DNA from 4 places in the Streptomyces sp. NPDC041124 genome. Region 4 is predicted to be linked to each of the others. Evidence: riboswitches for the same ligand, from Rfam matches in the RefSeq annotation. Region 4 holds a riboswitch; each other region holds the start of a gene.
What was found. Region 4 has a riboswitch for cobalamin ahead of ACZ6A9_RS13425 (energy-coupling factor ABC transporter permease). Riboswitches for the same ligand answer to the same signal wherever they lie in the genome.

Region 1 (3,682 bases), on a different contig from region 4:
CACACGCTCCGAGCGAGGGCACCGGCGCCGAGCGCCAGCCAGCCCACGCGCCGTGACAGCCGTACCGCCCGGTCGATGTCGGGGACGGCGACGGCCCGGCCGCCGCCGTTGAGCACCGGCCGGTGCTCGACCCGGCCGCCGTAGGAGAGCGTTCCGCCGAGCCGCACCCCGAGCGCACCGGCGAAGGACGCCTCGACGGGGCCGGCGTTGGGGCTCGGGTGCCGGTGCGCGTCGGCCCGCCACGCCCGCACCGCGCCGCGCGGATCCGGTCCCGCGGCGGCCGCGAGCACGGCCGTCAGCCGCGCACCCGGCCAGCCGGCGACGTCGTCGAGGCGGGCGGAGGCCCAGCCGTAACGGCGGTGGCGGGGGGACTTGTGGCCGACCATCGCGTCCAGCGTGTTGACGGCCCGGAAGCCGAGCAGGCCCGGCACACCGGCGACGGCGCCCCACACGAGCGCCCCCACCACGGCGTCCGAGGTGTTCTCGGCGACCGACTCCACCACCGCGCGGGCGATCCCGTCGGCGTCCAGCGCCTGCGGGTCCCGGCCGCACAGGTGCGGCAGCCGTGCCCGGGCCGCCTCGACGTCCCCCGCCTCCAGGGCCCGGCCGACGGCACGGGCTTCCCTGGCCAGCGAGGTGCCGCCGACGACCGCCCAGGTGGCGACGCCGGTCAGGGCGACGGAGGCGGCGGGGGAGGAGCGCACACAGCGGGCGGCCAGGCCGCCCAGCGCCACGGCGCCTGAGACGCACACGGCGGTGTGCACGGCGCCACGGCCCCGGTCGTCGCGCCACAGCACCCGTTCCACGGCAGCCGCGGCCCGCCCGAAAGCGGCGACCGGATGCCCACGGCGGGGATCGCCGAGCAGCAGGTCGCCGAGGAGGCCGGCGGCGGCGCCGTACGCGAACACGCGATCGGCACCCATGGGTCAGCCGGTGACGGATCCGGAGGGAACGGCCCCGGAACGGGGTGGGGTGTCGCTGATCGACCTCGACAGGCTGCCGCGCATGGCGATATGTCCTCACTCAGGGTGTCCGCGCCCTGGTTCGACGAGACCGGCGGTGAGAGTTCCTGGCTCCCGGGTGTTCACCCGGTGACAGTGGCGGGACCGCGCCGGAATCGCACCGGCTTCCTCTCCTGCCGCCGTATTGGCTGTGGCAGTCCACCACGGCCCCCGAAGGGCCGTCAACCTGCCGTTGACCTGCGAGGCTGAAGTGTGCCGAGATCCACAGAGGGGTTCCGGTGGGTGAACCGCGGGCGAAGGCGGGCACACGTCGGCGGGCGGTGCGGGAGCCGTGGCTCCCGCACCGCCCGCCGGACGGTGGCGATCCTGGATCAGGGCATGATCCGGTCCGCGGTCAGGCCATGATCAGGTAGATCCCGTAGCCCACCGCGGCCGCGCACGCCGCGAAGCAGGCGTAGGCGCCGGTGACGGCCAGGACCGCGGACTCGCCCTGCGCGGCGGCCCGCTCGCGGCGCGACAGGCCGGTGATGCCGAGGGTGAACAGGGCCACCAGGGCCACGGTGACCACGAGGCTGACGCCGAAGACGGAGCCGAGGGCTGCCCAGTCGATCTGCATGGTGCTTCTCTTCCTTCGTACCGGTTCGCGGTCAGACGGTGGTCTTGGCCGGTGACGCCGGGTCGTTGGGTGCCGGGATGGTGGCCGCGAGCTCCTCGCTCACGATGCCCGCCGGGGGCGGGGTCACGGCGGCCATCGCCTGCGTCACCACGCCGGGCTCCTCGCCCGGGACGTCGTGGTCGTTGACGTTGGTGTGGTCGACGACCTCGCGCCGGGAGATCTTCCAGATGGCGAAGCTGGAGGCGACCAGGAAGACGGCCACGACCGCGGTGCCCCAGCTGCCGAAGCCGCAGATCCACTCGGCGACGGCCGCGACGAGGGCCGCCGCGGGAAGCGTCAGACCCCAGGCGACGAACATCCGCGTGGCGGTCGACCAGCGGACGACACCGCCCTTGCGGCCCAGGCCCGCGCCCATCACGGCGCCGGAGACGGAGTGCGTGGTGGAGAGGGAGAAGCCGAGGTGCGAGGAGGCCAGGATGACCGTCGCGGCGCTGGTCTGGGCGGCGAAGCCCTGCTGCGGCTGGAGGTCGGTCAGGCCCTTGCCCATGGTGCGGATGATGCGCCAGCCGCCGAGGTAGGTGCCGAGCGCGATGGCGACACCCGCGGAGACGATGACCCACAGCGGCGGGTCGGAGTCGGGGACGAGGACGCCGCCCGAGACCAGGGCGAGCGTGATGATGCCCATCGTCTTCTGCGCGTCGTTGGTGCCGTGGGCCAGCGAGACCAGGCCGGCGGAGGCGATCTGGCCCGCGCGGTAGCCCTTCGCGGAGGCCTTCCCGTCGGCCTTCCTGCCCAGGCGGTAGGTGAGCCGGGTCGCGAACATCGCGGCGAGACCGGCCACCAGCGGGGCGGCGATCGCGGGGATCAGCACCTTGGTGACGAGGACGTCGCCGTGCACCGCGCCGAAGCCGGCGGAGGCGACGGTGGCGCCGATCAGACCGCCCATCAGGGCGTGCGAGGAGCTGGACGGCAGTCCGACCAGCCAGGTCACCAGGTTCCAGAGGATCGCGCCGACCAGGGCGGCGAAGATGACCTCGGGACGGATGCCCGCCTCGTCGACGAGGCCTTTGGAGATCGTGTTGGCGACCTCCACCGAGAGGAATGCGCCCACAAGGTTCAGCACGGCGGACATGGCCACCGCGACCTTGGGCCTCAGCGCACCGGTCGAAATGGTCGTTGCCATCGCGTTCGCGGTGTCGTGGAAACCGTTCGTGAAATCGAACGCGAGTGCGGTTACCACCACAATCGCGAGGATCAGCGAGAAGCTTTCCATTTACCCAGGCAATCGTTCGAAGTCATTGGCTGGTCGAACGTAGGTAACCAGGGTGAACGGAAGATGAACTGGAATGGGCATCGTGGTGACTGTAAGAGGGGGTCGACGCTCCGCCGGACAGCGCAGTGGGCAGGCCGCCTGACAGGATCGCCGCATGACGGAGCGGATGCGGGACGGGCGGCAAGCGGAGGGCACCGGAGGCCGGGGCGAATCCCGGCGGGCGAGTGCGCAGGAGGCGGACGCCTGGCGGGAACTCGTCGGCACCGCCCGCCGCACCGTCGCCGACGGACTCGTCGTCGGCACCTCCGGCAACGTGTCGGTGCGGGTCGGCGAGACGGTGCTGGTCACACCGTCGGGAGTGCCGTACGACCGGCTCACGGCGGACGACGTGACGGGCGTCGACCTCTCCGGCCGGCAGGTGCTCGGCACACTGGTCCCGACCAGCGAGCTGCCCATGCATCTCGCCGTGTACCGCACCACCGCCGCGCGCGCCGTCGTGCACACCCACGCCGTGCACGCCACGGCCGTCTCCACGCTCGTCGACGAGCTGCCCCTGATCCACTACATGGCCGCCGCGCTGGGCGGCCCCGTCCGGGTCGCCGGCTACGCCACGTACGGCACCGACGAACTGGCCGGGAACATGCTCCGCGCCCTCGACGGCCGCACCGGCTGCCTGCTGCGCAACCACGGCACGGTCACCCACGGAGCGACCCTCCTCCAGGCCTACGACCGCACGGCCCAGCTGGAATGGATGTGCCGCCTCTGGCTCACCGCCTCCTCCGTCCCCGGCCTGACCCCGACCCTCCTCAGCCGCGACCAGCTGACAGAGGT
Region 2 (3,682 bases), on a different contig from region 4:
CGGTTCGGCTCGAAGGGGCTGTCGCTGGCCGTCGCGGTCACCGGCATCCTGGCGACGATGCCGTACATCGCGCTCCAGCTGGTCGGCATCCAGGCCGTGCTGGACGTGATGGGCGTGGGCGGCGGGGAGGACACCAACTGGTTCGTCAAGGACCTGCCGCTGCTGATCGCCTTCGGTGTGCTCGCGGCGTACACCTACTCGTCGGGCCTGCGGGCCCCCGCGTTGATCGCCTTCGTCAAGGACACGCTGATCTACCTCGTGATCGCGGTGGCGATCATCTACATCCCGGTCAAGCTGGGCGGCTTCGACGAGATCTTCGCCTCGGCGCGGGAGGCCTACAGCGAGACCAACCCGGCCACGGGAGCGCCGCGCGGTTCGCTGGTGCCGGCCGAGGCGGGCCAGTGGACGTACGCCACGCTGGCGCTGGGTTCGGCGCTCGCGCTGTTCATGTACCCGCACTCGATCACGGCGACGCTGTCCTCACGCAGCCGTGAGGTGATCCGCCGCAACACCACGATCCTGCCGCTGTACTCGCTGATGCTGGGCCTGCTGGCGCTGCTCGGCTTCATGGCGATCGCGGCGGGCGTGAAGGTGCAGAACGGCCAGCTGGCGATCCCGCAGCTGTTCGAGAACATGTTCCCGGCGTGGTTCGCGGGCGTGGCCTTCGCGGCGATCGGCATCGGGGCGCTGGTGCCGGCGGCGATCATGTCGATCGCGGCGGCGAACCTGTTCACCCGCAACATCTACAAGGACTTCATCAAACCGGACGCGACACCGAGGCAGGAGACCAAGGTCTCCAAGGTCGTCTCACTGCTGGTGAAGGTGGGCGCGCTGGCCTTCGTCCTGACCATGGACAAGACCGTCGCCATCAACTTCCAGCTGCTGGGCGGCATCTGGATCCTGCAGACCTTCCCGGCACTGGTGGGCGGCCTGTTCACCCGCTGGTTCCACCGCTGGGCGCTGATCGGCGGCTGGGCCGTCGGCATGGTCTACGGCACGGTCGCCGCGTACGGGGTGGCCTCGCCGACGCAGAAGCACTTCGGCGGGTCCGCGAAGGAGATCCCGGGGATCGGCGAGATCGGCTACATCGGTCTCACGGCCTTCGTGATCAACGTCGTGGTGACGGTCGTGCTGACCTTCGTCATGCGGGCCCTCAAGGCACCCGAGGGCGTCGACCAGACGAAGCCGGGCGACTACACGGCGGACGCCGGCGACCCGGGCGTCCAGGTGGAGCTCCCGCCCGCCACGGCCGGCAGCGCGCACTGACGCCGCAGGGCGACGGACGACGGGCCGCCGGAGGAGAACCGGCGGCCCGTCGTCGTACCCGTGCGGCACGGTGCCACGGGCCGATCGCCGAGCTGGAGAGCTGACTGTCCGACACCAACGCAGCACAACATATGGGGTTGTCGGCGGCACCCGGCACAAGATGTATGCTCATGCTCGCTGTCGCCGCAGGGGAATCCGGTGCGAATCCGGAACTGTCCCGCAACGGTGTACCCATGCCTTGCCCCCGCACGCGCATGGGCGTCAGTCCGAGGACCTGCCGACAGTGCGCCCGGCCGTCCGGTCCGGGTGCCCTGACGTCCGGGCCTCGCGGAATGGGCCGGTGGACGCGACGCCCCGTGCGCTCGTGTACTGCCCCCCGCGCTCTTCGAGGCCCCCGTGCCGAGCGAGGGAGAGCCCCACGTGACCATCGCGCCAGCCGATCCGGCTTCAGCGATCGACGTGACCCGGGAGAGCGAGGGCCCCGGTGCCGCGCTGCTGCGGACCCTGACGGAGCTGACCGCCGACCTGCCCGACGCCGACCCCGGCCGGGTCGCCGCCGCCGCGCTGCGCGGCCGGTCCGCGGTCGCGGACTCCGACGCCACCGCGCAGCTGCGGGAACTGGCCACCGAGGCGGCGGCCGGGCTCATCTCCGAGGACCCCGCCTACTCCCGGCTCGCCGCCCGGCTGCTGACCATCGGCATCCGCGCCGAGGCCGCCTCGCAGGGCGTCACCTCCTTCACCGGGTCCGTCGCGACCGGACACCGCGAGGGCCTGATCGCCGACCGCACCGCCGCGTTCGCCGCGCTGCACGCGGACCGGCTCGACGCGCTGATCGACACCCGCGCCGACGACCGCTTCGGCTACTTCGGCCTGCGCACCCTGCACAGCCGCTACCTGCTGCGGCACCCGGTCACCCGCAAGGTCGTCGAGACGCCCCAGCACTTCCTGCTGCGCGTCGCCTGCGGTCTCGCCGAGGACGACAGCGCCCGCTCGCTGGACGAGGTGGCCGCGCTCTACGGCCTGATGAGCCGCCTGGACTACCTGCCCTCCTCCCCCACGCTGTTCAACTCCGGTACCCGGCACCCCCAGATGTCGTCCTGCTACCTCCTCGACTCCCCCAAGGACGAGCTGGACTCCATCTACGACCGCTACCACCAGGTCGCCCGGCTCTCGAAGCACGCCGGCGGCATCGGTCTGGCCTACTCCCGCATCCGCGCCCGCGGTTCTCTGATCCGCGGCACCAACGGCCACTCCAACGGCATCGTCCCGTTCCTGAAGACGCTGGACGCCTCGGTCGCCGCCGTGAACCAGGGCGGGCGGCGCAAGGGTGCGGCGGCGGTCTACCTGGAGACCTGGCACCTGGACATCGAGGAGTTCCTGGAGCTGCGCGACAACACCGGTGAGGACGCCCGGCGCACGCACAACCTGAACCTCGCGCACTGGGTGCCGGACGAGTTCATGCGCCGGGTGGACACCGACGGCCCGTGGTCGCTGTTCTCCCCGGCGGACGTGCCGGAACTGGTCGACCTGTGGGGCGGGGAGTTCGACGCCGCGTACCGGGCCGCCGAGGCGAAGGGCCTGGCACGGAAGACCCTCCCTGCGCGCGAGCTGTACGGCCGTATGATGCGCACCCTCGCGCAGACCGGCAACGGCTGGATGACCTTCAAGGACACCGCCAACCGCACGGCCAACCAGACCGCCGAACCGGGTCACGTCATCCACTCCTCGAACCTGTGCACGGAGATCCTGGAGGTCACCGACGACGGGGAGACGGCGGTCTGCAACCTGGGGTCGGTCAACCTCGGCGCCTTCGTGGAGCACGGGGACATCGACTGGGCGCGCCTGGACGAGACGGTGCGCACGGCCGTGACGTTCCTCGACCGGGTCGTCGACATCAACTTCTACCCGACCGAGCAGGCGGGCCGCTCCAACGCCCGCTGGCGCCCCGTCGGCCTCGGCGCCATGGGCCTGCAGGACGTCTTCTTCAAGCTGCGGCTGCCCTTCGACTCCCCCGAGGCGAAGGCCCTGTCGACGAGGATCGCCGAGCGGATCATGCTGGCCGCGTACGAGACCTCCGCCGGCCTGGCCGAGCGTCACGGCCCGCTGCCCGCCTGGGAGAAGACCCGCACCGCCCGGGGCGTGCTGCACCCCGACCACTACGGTGTCGAGTTCGCCTGGCCGGAGCGCTGGGCGGCGCTGCGGACGCGGATCGCGGCCACCGGGATGCGCAACTCGCTGCTGCTGGCGATCGCCCCCACCGCCACCATCGCGTCGATCGCGGGCGTGTACGAGTGCATCGAGCCGCAGGTGTCCAACCTGTTCAAGCGCGAGACGCTGTCCGGGGAGTTCCTCCAGGTCAACTCGTACCTGGTGGACGACCTCAAGCGGCTCGGCGTGTGGGACGCGCGCTCCCGCG
Region 3 (3,682 bases), 370 kb from region 4:
GAAAGTGGTCGACGCGCTGCCCGAAGGGCTGCGGGACACCGCCGCCGGAGCGGCGCAGCGGCTGCTCGTCGACCCGGAGACCGATCTCCTCTCGCGCCGCGTGGCCCCCGAGGAGCTTCCCGACTCCCTCGCCGCCGAGGTCCGGCGCGCGGTGTTCGCCGGGCACCGACTGCGCATCTACTACGAGGCCGTGGGCCAGCCCCCGAAGTGGCGCACGGTGGACCCGATCGGTCTGGTCACCGTCAGGGACCAGGGCTACCTGCTGGCCAAGCGGGGCACCGAGGACCGCACCTACCGGCTGAGCCGGGTGCTGGCCGCCGAGGAGCTCGACGAACCCGCGCAGCGTCCGGAAACGGTCGACCTGGACCGGGCCTGGCGCGACCGCAACATGCGGTTCCGGACCGGCGGCGACACCACCGCCGTGGTGGTCCGCGTGGACCCCGCGCGCCGGGAGCACCTGGTCGCCACCGCCCTGGCGGTCCGCTCCGAGGAGACCGACGGGGACGGCCGGCTCCGGCTCCACGTCGTCTTCCAGGACGCCCGGCACGCCGAGTGGGCGCTGTGGCAGCACGCCATGTACGCGGAGGTCGAGTCCCCGCAGTGGCTGCGCACCACCCTGCACCGCCGCGCTACGGTGATCGCGGCCCGCTACGGACCCCCTGCCTGAACGCTCCGCCGGCCCCGCGAAGCCCGAGCCGCGGGACGTCCACGCTCTCCGTCGCAGCCCGGCCCGGCGCCGACCCGCCATATTCCAGCGGCAGTAGGGCTTCGGCGGTTGTCTTGAATGTGGAGGGGAGGCAGAAGCAGGTGTACCCGCACAGTTCTCATGGCGGCTCTGGCCGGATAACGCCTCCGGGGATCACTCCCTCATCAGCCAGACTTGTCGCCTCACGCCCCATGCGCACCGCTGCTGCGGTGGCCCGTGCCCGGGAGGCCCCTGATGACGTCAGACACGAGGCCGGACGAAGACGGGGCGGTGACCCCGCCCGGAAGGCAACGGCCTCCCGGTGACCGTGTCGCGCTGCGCGGCGACCTGCGGGCCGCCCTGCCCGACGCCACCGCGGCGGTGGTGGTCACCGTGCTCGTGTTCGCCCTCCTGTGGGCGCGCATGGAGTCGGGTGCTTCGGACACCGTCGCGGTCATGCCGTTCATGGACGACCCCGGCACCTACTGGATGTACCTGCTCAGCCAGGCGTTCGGCTGGTCGGGGCTGCTGTGGGCCTGGGGCACGGTCATGCTCGGTCTGCTGCTGTCGGGACCGCGCCCCGCCCGGCTGCCGGTCTCTCGGCAGGTACTGGAGCGCTGGCACCGCACCACGAGCCTGACGACCATGGCGCTGATGTTCGCGCACGCGCTGATGTTCGCGGCGGAACTCGTACGCTACGAGACGAAGGTGGACTGGGCGCAGCGGTTGTGGGTGGCCTTCGCCGACAGCTTCGTGCCCGGCTGGTACGACTCCGGCACCGGCGAGATCGCCATCCCGCTCGGACAGGGGGCCCTGTACCTGGCGATTCCGCTGGGACTGCTGTTCTACGTCCGGCACCGCATTGGCGCGAACACCTGGCGGCGGCTGCACCGGTTCGTGATCGTCGTGTACGTGCTGAGCGTGTGGCACACGCTGCTGTACGGAACCAACGTCTGGTACGGGGAGTGGCCGCGCACCGTCCTGTGGCTGCTGCAACTCCCGGTTGCGGCACTGCTGTTGCTGCGTCTACTGAGACCGGCCCGGCGGGCCGAACGGCTGGGCTCCCCCGGTGGGGGCGCGGCCCGGCCGGACTGGTGGGTGCGGGCGGCGGGACGGGCCGCCGTAGCGGCCGTCGTCGTCGGGCTGGTCGTCGTGGTGGTGTCGGGCCGTGACGGCGGACGGGACCGCCCGGACCACCCGCCCGTGACGGCCCCTCACGCCCAGGAGACGGACTGACGGCCGGTACGGCGCCCCGGGATGGGATGATGGCCGACGACAGGGCGACGGCGGAACGAGGAAGCCGGTGTGAATCCGGCGCGGTCCCGCCACTGTGATCGGCGAGCGAGTTCCGACAGGCCACTGCCCGGCAGCGGGTGGGAAGGGCGGGACGAGCATCGACCCGAGAGCCAGGAGACTCACGCGGTCGCCTCCTCGACGACCACCGGGGCGGATCTCCCCGGAGAGAGGGACGGCACCGCGTGCCCGCAACGCCCACCGGACGAACGATGGACGACAAGAGGCCCGCAACGGCCACCGACCCCGTGCCGTGCCGCATCGTCGTCTGCCGCGACTGCTGCTGCGGCAGCCCCAAGGTGACCGGCGTCGACCACACAGCTCAGACCGAACGCCTGCGCGCCGCGGCACCGGTACGTGTCTCCGACTGCCTCGACGCCTGCGAACACGCCAACGTCGTCGTCGTACAGCCCTCCGCCGAAGGCCGCGCCGCCGGCGCCCGGCCCGTCTGGCTCGGACTGGTCAACGACCCGGACGCGACCGAGGACATCGCCGCCTGGGCACGCGCCGGCGGACCGGGCGTCGCACCCCGGCCGGACATCCTCGACCTGTACGCCATCACGCCGCCACGACGGCGTACGGCCTCCTGACCGTACGGACGCGCACGGTGGTGGTGTGAGCGCGCCGGGCGTGACCGGTCCGGCTGCTGCTTCACGCCGGCTGCCAGACCTGGGACAGGTGCCCCGCAGCTACTCGAACCGTTGCGGAGTCAGCCCCATCGAGTACTCCTCCGGCCGGCGGAGCACGCGCCGGCTCAACTACGGCGGCGACCGGCAGGCCAACGCCGCCCTGCACCGCATCGTCATTACCCGCCTGCGCCACGACCCGCACACCCAGACGTACGGCAGGGGCTCGCACGCGGCAGCGTCGCGATCACCCGGGTCCGACTGCGTGCGCGCGGACTGCCGTGCCTTTCCAGTAGTCCTACAGCGGTGCTCACTCGGCCGTTGAGGCCAGAAGGCACGGCAATCCGCTACTTCACCGGGCTGACCCGCTTGCTCGAACTCAGAGCAGGTCACGCTCCATCAGGTCGTCCGCTTCCTCCCAGGTGACGAAGGAGCACGCTCCGGTATTCAGGTCGACGGCCACGGGCAGGTTCCCGCCGAGTTGCATGTCCTGACGTCCGTGATCGAGGTACTCGACATGGTCGTAGGGAGCGATGAACCGTCCCTTGTCCGTGAAGCAGTACTCGGGAATGATCCTCACGTTGGAGGACAGCCCCCATGCTCTGCTTTCCTCCGTGAGGAACTCCGCGGCCCTGCGCTCGGCTTCTTCCGGGTCGAGCATGTCAGTTGGTCCTCATCACGTAGTAGTCGCGGTATCTCTTGTGCGCCGGATTGGCCTTGCCCGACTGGAAGTCGAGGAAGACCACCTTTCCATCGATGTTCGCGACATTGAAGTAGTGGCCCACGCCCTTCCTCGGCCATGCTCCTATGATCGCCCGGGCACCGGGTCCCCAGCGCAGCATGTCGCTCACGATGACGTTGAGACCGCCGACCTTCCGGAACGGTAGCCCCGTCATCGCTGACACCTCGGCCCGCGTCAGCGGGCGGTCTGCTCCGGACACCCCGTTCGGATTCCGGCCGGCCATGAGGTCGTCGCCGGCGGTCGCACACAGTCCGCAGTTCCTCCGGCCGCCCTCCGGGTTGATGCGGCTCATGGACGACGGGGTCTCCGGTGTGTAGTAGGGGAGTCCGAACCGCG
Region 4 (3,682 bases):
TCACCAGCGCCACGTCCACGAGCGGCGCGGGCACACCCGCGCGCACCAGACGGGGCAGCAGGTCCGACAGGGGTGTGGTGAACGCGAACAGCAGCACCCCGAGGGACGCCGCCGACGTGCGGAGCAGCAACTCCGCGGCGCGCAGCGGCCCGTCGTCGGCCGGCGACACGAAGCCGCCCGGTCCGCCCACCCGCACCAGCAGGGGGAGCGCCCCGGTGACGCAGAAGCCCAGCGGCACCCGGTACGCCCGCCACAGCCGGCGCCCGGGCACCCCGGCCGGGCCGAGCAGCACCACGAGCGCGGTCACCAGCACCAGGGCCGCGCCCGGCCACGGCGGCAGCGAGACCGCCAGCACGGTGAGGCCGAGTCCCAGTACGGCCTTGTCCACGGGATGGCGGCGGCGCCAGCGACTGCTGTGCGCCGCCGCGTCGATCGGCAGCACGGGCCGTCAGACCGTCCGCTCTGCGGCTGCGTCGTCCCCCGCGCCGGCCTCGGCGCCGGTGCCCGCCGCGGCCCGCTCCCGCGCCCGTTCAGCGCCCTGCCGCCGCCCGCGCCGCAGTCCGAAGTAGTACGCGAGGACGCCCGCGCCGATCGCCGCCTGGAGGGCGAACAGCGCCGACTCGACCTCCCCGGACGGCGGTTCGTACAGGGGGGAGAACCACGGTTCGTAGTCCGGGTCGATCTCGGTGATCGCCGTCTCCGCCTCGGCGTCCGCACCGGTGAACGGCTCCTCCTTGTGGTCGCCGAGCCCGAGCGCCAGCGGCAGCACCGCGAGCGCGGCCACCAGGAGCAGCAGCAGAGCGTTGATCTTCGCGTCGCGGCTCATCGGGCCACCCCCTCCGCCGACTTCGCCGGCTTCCCTCCGGCCACCGAGGTGACCAGTACGCCGAGCCGGGTCAGCTCGCCCCTGCTCGACCGCACCAGCATGCGCATCACCAGCACGGTCAGCAGGCCCTCGCTCACCGCCAGCGGGATCTGCGTCACCGCGAAGATGGCCCCGAACTTGGCCAGCGCGCCCGGGAATCCACTGCCCGGGTCGGGGAAGGCGAGCGCCAGCTGCACGCTCGTCACGCAGTACGTCGACAGGTCGGCGGCGAACGCGCCGGAGAACACGGCCGCCATCAGCGGCGCACCCGACCGGCGCAGCAGCCGGTAGACGCCGTACCCGGCCCACGGGCCGACGACGGCCATCGAGAAGACGTTGGCGCCCAGCGTGGTCAGCCCGCCGTGGGCGAGCAGCAGCGCCTGGAACAGCAGCGTGATGGTGCCCAGCACCGCCATGACCGGCGGCCGGAACAGGATCGCGCCGAGTCCCGTACCGGTGGGGTGGGAGCAACTGCCCGTCACCGAGGGAAGTTTCAGCGCGGACAGGACGAAGGTGAACGCTCCCGAGGCGCCCAGCAGCAGTGTGCTCTCGGGATGTTCCCTCACTTCACGGACGAGCGACCGGGCTCCGTGGACGACGAACGGCGCCGACGCGACGCCCCAGGCGACCGCGTGCGCCGGTGGCAGAAAACCCTCGGCTATGTGCATGGCTCAGCAGACCCTCTCCAGCACCTCGTGGATGGTTGACGCGCCTTGGCCGGTCTCCTGGCTGACGGGTACCACCGCCCGTGCTCCGCCTTCCCGGGTTCCGAAGAACCCAGTGGCTGCCCGTGAGGGCCGGAGCCGGACTTCCCGATCACAGTGGCGAGGGCCGCACCGGTATCGCACCGATTTCCCGTCACCAAGGCGTGGTGACAGTAGTGCCCGTTCCGGTCCGGTGACAAGCCGCCACCGGGGGCGCGCGGACGGTGAGGCGTCCACCGGTCCGTGCGTCCTCCCGTGCCGCGCGGCGTTCAGGGTGTCGGACGGCGCGGCGTGCGGAGCGCCGGAGAGCGGGCGTTCGGAGCGCCGGAGGGGAACATTCACATTGTTCGGGGGGTGACATTAGTGTGCGGCACACAGTATCGTGTGGGTTGTGTCCGTAGAAGAACTGACCCTGAGCCAGGCGCAGGAACTGCGCCGCGGGACGGTGGTGCTCGCCTGTCTGGCGCTGCTCCGGAAACCGCAGTACGGCTATGCGCTCCTGGAGACGCTCGACGACGCGGGGGTCACCGTCGACGGAAACACGCTGTACCCACTGCTGCGGCGCCTGGAGAAACAAGGGCTGCTGACCAGCGAGTGGAACACCGACGAGTCCCGGCCGCGCAAGTTCTACCGCGTCAGCCCCGACGGATCCCGCGTCCGGGAGGGCCTGGTGCGCGAATGGCAGGAACTCGTCGCCTCGATCTCACGACTCACCAAGGAGAACGAATGAGTACGGGGGTGCTCACCGAGCGCTACGTCCACGAGGTCGTCCGGCGGCTTCCGGCCGACCAGCGTGACGACGTGGCCCAAGAGCTCCGCGCCACCATCGCCGACACCATCGACGGCCGGGGCGGCGACCACCGGACGGCCGAGCGGGAGGTGCTCGGCGAACTGGGGGACCCGGTGCGGTACGCGGCCCAGTACACCGAACGGCCGTTGGTCCTCATCGGCCCGGACCTGTATCCCGCCTATGTTCGCGTGCTGGTCACCCTGCTGGCCGGCGTGCTGCCGGCCCTCTCCCTGGGGCTCGCCCTGCTGGAGGTGGCCGACGGCGGCGGCCTCGGCGCGGCCCTGCGCGTCGGCGCCGGCACGCTGATAGGCGTCGGCGCCCAGCTGGTCGCCGCCATCACGGTGGTGTTCGCCGTGACCGAGCGGATCAGGTACCGCCGCGGTACCACCGGCGACCGCTGGACGCCGGACGAACTGCCCGACGTCCCGCAGCAGGACCGGGGCGGTGTCGCGGCCCTGGCCGCCGTGGCGTGGGACGTGCTGCTGTTCGCGCTGATCGTCTGGCAGCACACCGCCGAGCCGTACCGGGCGGACGACGGGCGGCAGGTGGAGGTGCTGAACCCGGACCTGTGGTCGGGTTGGCTGTGGCCGGTTCTGGCCGGTCTCGCCGGTCTCGCGGTGGTCGGGGTCGCACGGGTGGCCGGACAGGGCTGGACCGTCCGGCTGGCCGGCTGGTACGCGCTCGCCCACGCGGCGTTCACCCTGCCGCTGGCCTGGGTGCTGTACCAGCAGGAGCTGTTCAACCCCGACTTCCTCGCCGACGCCAAGACCCTCTGGGAGTCGCAGGAATCGGCCTACGGCGGGGCGGCGCTCATCGTGCTCGCCATCGGCGTCACCTCGGTGGCCAAGGCCTACCGCACGGCGCTGCGCTGACCGCGGTCAACGACCGCGAAGGGGGGGGGCTGCCCGGTCTCGACCGGGCAGCCCCCCCTTCGCACTCGCGTCACGCCGTGCTCAGCGCGTCCCGGATCCGGTTGCGGTCGACCTTCCCCGTGGACGTCCTCGGCAACGGCTCGGACACCATCTCGAACACGCTCGGCACCGCCGCCCGCACCGACCGCTCCGCGCAGTACTGACGCAGCGCCAGGACCCCCACGGAGCCGGGCGCGACCGGCCGCACGGTGGCGTGCAGGCGGTGGCCGGCGACCGGGTCCGGGAGTGCGACGACGGCCGCCTCGGCCACCGCGGTGTGCTCCAGCAGGATGCTCTCGACGTGCTGGGTGCTGACCTGGGTGCCGCGCACCTTGACCATGTAGTCGGTGCGCCCGAGCACGCTCAGCGAGCCGTCCTCGTGCCACCGGGCGACGTCGCCGCTGCGGTAGTA

Region 1: another riboswitch for cobalamin. It lies ahead of ACZ6A9_RS04660 (cobalamin biosynthesis protein); the one in region 4 lies ahead of ACZ6A9_RS13425 (energy-coupling factor ABC transporter permease).
Region 2: another riboswitch for cobalamin. It lies ahead of ACZ6A9_RS00820 (ribonucleoside-diphosphate reductase subunit alpha); the one in region 4 lies ahead of ACZ6A9_RS13425 (energy-coupling factor ABC transporter permease).
Region 3: another riboswitch for cobalamin. It lies ahead of ACZ6A9_RS11790 ((2Fe-2S) ferredoxin domain-containing protein); the one in region 4 lies ahead of ACZ6A9_RS13425 (energy-coupling factor ABC transporter permease).

The regions. Positions count from the first base shown of each region.
Region 1 covers NZ_JBVIYR010000002.1:57,875-61,556, reverse strand. The annotation lists gene ACZ6A9_RS04660 (cobalamin biosynthesis protein) at 1-923, opposite strand, end outside; cobalamin riboswitch at 1,045-1,180, opposite strand; gene ACZ6A9_RS04655 (hypothetical protein) at 1,357-1,578, opposite strand; gene ACZ6A9_RS04650 (inorganic phosphate transporter) at 1,610-2,851, opposite strand; gene ACZ6A9_RS04645 (class II aldolase/adducin family protein) at 3,006-3,682, shown strand, end outside.
Region 2 covers NZ_JBVIYR010000001.1:166,861-170,542, forward strand. The annotation lists gene mctP (monocarboxylate uptake permease MctP) at 1-1,266, shown strand, start outside; cobalamin riboswitch at 1,391-1,562, shown strand; gene ACZ6A9_RS00820 (ribonucleoside-diphosphate reductase subunit alpha) at 1,687-3,682, shown strand, end outside.
Region 3 covers NZ_JBVIYR010000004.1:21,017-24,698, reverse strand. The annotation lists gene ACZ6A9_RS11800 (helix-turn-helix transcriptional regulator) at 1-667, shown strand, start outside; gene ACZ6A9_RS11795 (ferric reductase-like transmembrane domain-containing protein) at 941-1,921, shown strand; cobalamin riboswitch at 1,954-2,102, shown strand; gene ACZ6A9_RS11790 ((2Fe-2S) ferredoxin domain-containing protein) at 2,191-2,568, shown strand; gene ACZ6A9_RS11785 (transposase) at 2,594-2,929, shown strand; gene ACZ6A9_RS11780 (hypothetical protein) at 2,984-3,265, opposite strand; gene ACZ6A9_RS11775 (DUF6531 domain-containing protein) at 3,267-3,682, opposite strand, start outside.
Region 4 covers NZ_JBVIYR010000004.1:392,038-395,719, reverse strand. The annotation lists gene cbiQ (cobalt ECF transporter T component CbiQ) at 1-442, opposite strand, end outside; gene ACZ6A9_RS13430 (energy-coupling factor ABC transporter substrate-binding protein) at 449-826, opposite strand; gene ACZ6A9_RS13425 (energy-coupling factor ABC transporter permease) at 823-1,533, opposite strand; cobalamin riboswitch at 1,564-1,746, opposite strand; gene ACZ6A9_RS13420 (PadR family transcriptional regulator) at 1,961-2,299, shown strand; gene ACZ6A9_RS13415 (HAAS signaling domain-containing protein) at 2,296-3,231, shown strand; gene ACZ6A9_RS13410 (AMP-binding protein) at 3,302-3,682, opposite strand, start outside.